2 regions of the Saccharopolyspora taberi genome follow, and region 2 is predicted to be linked to the other one. Evidence: riboswitches for the same ligand, from Rfam matches in the RefSeq annotation. Region 2 holds a riboswitch; the other holds the start of a gene.
The links. A riboswitch is a leader RNA that binds a small molecule or an ion and turns the genes downstream of it on or off. The one in region 2 is predicted to bind glycine.
Positions count from the first base shown of each region.

Region 1: it holds a riboswitch for glycine, as region 2 does, so the genes downstream of both, gcvT (glycine cleavage system aminomethyltransferase GcvT) here and gcvH (glycine cleavage system protein GcvH) in region 2, are expected to answer to the same signal.

Region 1 is NZ_BAAAUX010000026.1:26,306-28,689, reverse strand. It holds gene glyA (serine hydroxymethyltransferase) at 1-8, opposite strand, end outside; gene gcvT (glycine cleavage system aminomethyltransferase GcvT) at 47-1,150, opposite strand; glycine riboswitch at 1,258-1,358, opposite strand; glycine riboswitch at 1,359-1,452, opposite strand; gene ABD691_RS28075 (TetR/AcrR family transcriptional regulator) at 1,634-2,260, opposite strand; gene ABD691_RS28070 (acyl-CoA dehydrogenase family protein) at 2,350-2,384, shown strand, end outside.
Region 2 is NZ_BAAAUX010000012.1:103,252-105,635, forward strand. It holds gene ABD691_RS13010 (L-serine ammonia-lyase) at 1-779, opposite strand, end outside; gene gcvH (glycine cleavage system protein GcvH) at 805-1,176, opposite strand; glycine riboswitch at 1,225-1,318, opposite strand; glycine riboswitch at 1,319-1,420, opposite strand; gene ABD691_RS13020 (PucR family transcriptional regulator) at 1,574-2,384, shown strand, end outside.

The sequences.
Region 1 (2,384 bases), on a different contig from region 2:
GTCGACATGTGTTGCCTCCTGATTTGGATCTCGACGTCGGTCTGGGTCAGGCGTTGCGGCGGTAGAACGGCAGCTCCACGACCTCGGCGGGAACCTTGGTCCCGCGGATGTCGACCTGGAGCCCGGTACCCGGCTCGGCGTGCTCGCGGTCGACGTAGGCCATGGCGATCGGGTGGCCCAGGGTGGGCGAGGGAGCGCCGCTGGTGACGACGCCGATCTCGGCGCCGTCGGCGTCGAGCACCTGGTAGCCGTGCCGCGGGGCGCGGCGGCCGTCGGCGCGCAGCCCGACGAGGGTGCGCGCGGTGGGCTGCGCGGCCACGGCGGCCAGCGCGGCCCTGCCGACGAAGTCGGCGGTCTTGTCGAGCTTGACGACCCGGCCCAGGTTGGCGTGGAACGGGGTCAGCTCGGCGGACAGTTCGTTTCCGTAGAGCGGCATGCCCGCCTCCAGGCGGAGCGTGTCGCGGCAGGACAGCCCGGCGGGCTGGAGCCCGTGCGCGGCGCCGGAGTCGGTCAGCGCCTGCCACACCGCCGGGGCGTCGGCGGGGGAGGTGAACAGCTCGAAGCCGTCCTCGCCGGTGTAGCCGGTGCGGGCGAGCAGCACTTCCCTGCCCGCGACCTTGCTCGGGTAGCCGGCGTAGTACCTGACCGCGCCCAGGTCGGTGTCGGTCAGCGGCGCCAGGATCTCGACCGCCTTCGGGCCCTGGACCGCGATCAGCGCGTAGTCGGCGGAGACGTCCTCGTGGGTCGCGTCGAAGCCGCCGACCCGCTCGGCGAGCGCGGCCGAGACCACGGCGGCGTTGGCCGCGTTGGCCACGATCAGGAACTCCTGATCGCCGAGCCGGTAGACGATGAGGTCGTCGAGCACGCCGCCCTCGGCGTTGCAGATCATGGTGTAGCGGGCGCGGCCGACGCCGATGCCGGAGGCGTTGGCGACCAGGGCGTAGTCGAGGGCCTCGGCGGCCTGCGGGCCGCTGATCCGGATCTCGCCCATGTGCGTCAGGTCGAACAGGCCCGCTGCGGTGCGGACGGCGTTGTGCTCGGCGGTGTCGCCGGAGTAGCGCAGCGGCATCCGCCAGCCCGCGAACTCGGTGAAGGTGGCCCCGAGCGATTCGTGGACCTGGTGCAGGGGTGTCTGTCGAGGCGACGACATTGGTGCGGGACTCCTCCTGGTGGGCGCCGGTCGGCAGTCGGGCCGGTCCGCTCCAACCATATCGGGGGGACCGCGACTGCGACCCGCGCGGGTTAGCGCTGGTCGGCGGTCTCCCCGGAGTCATTGGCCTGAGAGTTTCACCGCGGCGGGCCGCGGCTTGCACCGTGGGCGAGAGGCGTGCGCGCCCCTGCTTTTCTCCGTGTTCGCCTGATGTCGCGCGGTGACTGGGCCTGAGAGTTTGACGGGGAGTATTGCTCCTTCGGCGCCCCGCCCGGCGGCGGGGACTCTCCCGCACGACGTCGTCGGCTCGGTGTTCAGTTGTCCCTCTGCGCGAGGACGCTACGGAGCCGGGGTGACCTCGTCAACCGGACGGGTGAGTGATGTCGAAGTCGGGGCGGAACCCGCCCAGCCGGTCGCGCGGCGGTCGTCCGAGCTGCTCGGGACGGCTCGCGGGAGCTGTGCCGCTCCGCTCGGCACGGCGGCTCAGCCCCGGGTCAGCTCGGTGTAGAGCTGCCGGAGACCGTCGATGAGCGCGCCGAGCGCGAGCTCGAAGCTGTCCTGGTCGATCTCGGCGTGCCTGCTGAGCAGGTGCGCGCGCTCCAGGTGCGGGAACCGGTCCTCGTAGACCCCGGCGTCGTCCGGGAAGCCCCCGGAGAACGAGCCCATCGCCGAGCCGACCACCAGGTACTTGGTGGACGCGCCGATCATCGTCGCGTAGCGCTGCGGCCAGCCCGCGCTGGTCAGGCCGCCGTGGACGGCGTCGGCGCGGCGCAGCGCCGCCTCCCGGCGGGCCGGGCCGGAGGCCAGGTACGGCACCAGGTGCGGGTGCGCCGCGAGCGCGGCGCGGTAGGAGCGCGCCCAGGTCCGCAGGCCGGTCGGCCAGTCGACGGCGAAGCCGGAGACGTCGACGCCCGCGGTCACGTCGTCGGCGATCTCGTGCAGCAGCTGGTCCTTGGTCTGGACGTGGTTGTACAGCGAGGCGGCTCTGACCCCGAGGTGCTCGGCGAGCCTGCGCATCGACAGCGCCTCCAGCCCCTGGGCGTCGATGAGCTCCAGGCCGGCGCGGCGGATGCGCTCGGCCGAGAGCAGGGGGTTGCTGGGTCTGGGCACGGTCGGTCTCCATCGGTCGCCCTCTTGCGGCTGTCGCCGGGGCAGTCCTAGGCTGCCATAAAACTAACGTCGTTAGTTAGGAAGCCCTGATGGTCGACTTCTCCCTGACCGACACCGAGCGCGA
Region 2 (2,384 bases):
CACTCCATCGGGTCGTCCTGCTCGGTCAGCGACTCCGCCAACGCCGCCGCGCGCCGCCGCACCTTCAGGCCACCGGGCAGCTCACCGGTGTTGGCGCACCCGTTCGCCACGCACTCGGCCATGACGTGCCAGATGTGCAGCAGCTCCTTGCGCACCGCGTCCTCGGTGCGCCACGACAGCTCGTTCGCCAGCATCACCCCGGAGATCGGCAGCCCCGACTCCGCCGTGTGCGCCAGCAGCTGCTCACCCGTGCGGAACGGCCACGCCACCTCGGTGGTGTCCGGTTTGATCCGGTCGGTCCCGGTCGCTTCCTCGTCGACCACGAATCCGCCGCCGACGGAGTAGAACACCGCCGACTCCACCTCGTCGCCCGCCGCGTCCCACGCGGTGAACCGCATCCCGTTGGGGTGCAGCGGAAGCGACTTGCGCCGGTGCATCACCAGGTCGCGATCGAGCGAGAACGCGATCTCGCTGACGCCGTCCAGCCGCAACCGGCCGGTCTCCCGGATCTCGGTCACCCGCGGCTCCACCGCCGCCGGGTCCACCGACTCCGGCGCGTGCCCTTCCAGCCCCAGCAGCACCGCTTTCGGACTGCCGTGACCGTGCCCGGTCGCTCCCAGCGACCCGAACAGCTCAGCTTTGACCCGCGACACCCGGGGCAGCAGCCCCGCCCCGCGCAGCCGGGCGACGAAGGTCGCCGCCGCGCGCATGGGGCCGACGGTGTGCGAACTCGAGGGGCCGATGCCCACCGAGAAGAGGTCGAAGACGCTGATCGCCATTGATCCGCCCTCCGCTTGTGCCCGGCTACGCCCCGGTCAGTTCGGCGTACTGCTCGGCGCTGAGCACCTCGCCGGTCTCGGTCGCCCTGACCTCGATCAGCCAGCCGTCGCCGAACGGATCGGCGTTGACCTGAGCGGGATCGCTCACCACGGACTCGTTGATCGCCACGACCTCGCCGGTGACCGGCGCGTAGAGGTCGCTGACCGACTTCGTCGACTCCAGCTCACCGCAGGCGCCGCCCGCCTCGATCCGCGCGCCGACCTCGGGCAGCTCCACGAAGACGATGTCGCCGAGCGACTCGGCCGCGTACGGGGTGATGCCGATGCGGACCACGCCGTCGCGGTCCTCGATCCACTCGTGCTCTTCGGTGTAGCGCAGGTTGGTGGGCAGGGACATGGGAGGCTCCGTCGCTTTCGGGGGCATGGGAATGCCCGGGATGGTTGGGCCTCCCCCTCTGTTGCGGAACCTGAGAGCTTCACCGCTTCGTCGCGGTTTGCACCGTGGGTGCGGCGCCGTGGCGCGCGCTTTCCAGAGTTGCCTCGCCCGAGCGGTCATGGGTGCCTGAGAGTTTGCGGGGAGTCTTGCTCCTTCGGCGCCCTGGTGCACCTGCGGTGCTCAGGGTCTCTCCCGCCCGGGTTCTGCGGCCGGTATGCGGTTGTCATGCTCCGCGCCAAACGATAAACGGGCCGGCCGAGGTGTCAATGGCCCGCCCCTGGTCCGCCACCGGATGTTCGCCCGGCGATTTCCCGGGCGCCCGGTCCCATACGCTGGGAACCGCGGGGAGGAGGCGACGATGCTGGACATCCGGGCGCTGATCGAGCGGGTCGGGCCGACGCTGCTGCGCACCGTGATCCTCCCGGAGTCCACCGACTGCGTCGGCGACGTCGTCATCGCCGAGCCGGAGCAGCCGCCGCGGGCCGCCCAGGGCGACCTGGTGCTGGGCGTCGCGGTCCGCGGGTCCGGGCAGGCAGCCGCGCTCGCCAGGGACTGCGGGGCGGAAGGCGCGGCGGCCCTGCTGCTCAAGCCGCCGCTGTCCGGCGACCCGGCGGTGGTGGCCGCGGCCCAGGAGGCCGGGATCGCGCTGGTCGAGGTGCGGGCGGGCACGGCGTGGGCGCAGCTGGTGTGGCTGATCCGGGCGGCGCTGGCCGGGACGGCGACGCAGGAGACCGACACCCGCGGCCCACCGCTGGGCGACCTGTTCCGGCTGGCCGACGCGGTCGCCGACGTCGTGGACGCGCCGGTCACCATCGAGGACGCGCACTCCCAGGTGCTGGCCTACTCCGCCCGGCAGGACCTGACCGACCCCGCCCGGATCTCCACGATCATGGGCCGCAAGCAGCCGGACGACGTGCTGGCCAAGTTCCGCGCCCGGGGCACGTTCCGGCAGCTCAGCAAGGGCCGGTCGGCGATCTTCGTGCCCGCCCAGGGCGACGGCACGCTGCCCAGGCTGGTGGTCCCGATCCGGATGGGCGGCGAGCTGCTGGGGTCGATGTGGGCGGTGGTGCCTGGCGAGGTGTCCGAGGAGCGGTCGACGGCCTTCGCCGACACCGCGCCGCTGGTCGCGCTGCAACTGCTGCGCTGGCGCGCGGTCGCCGACGCCGAGC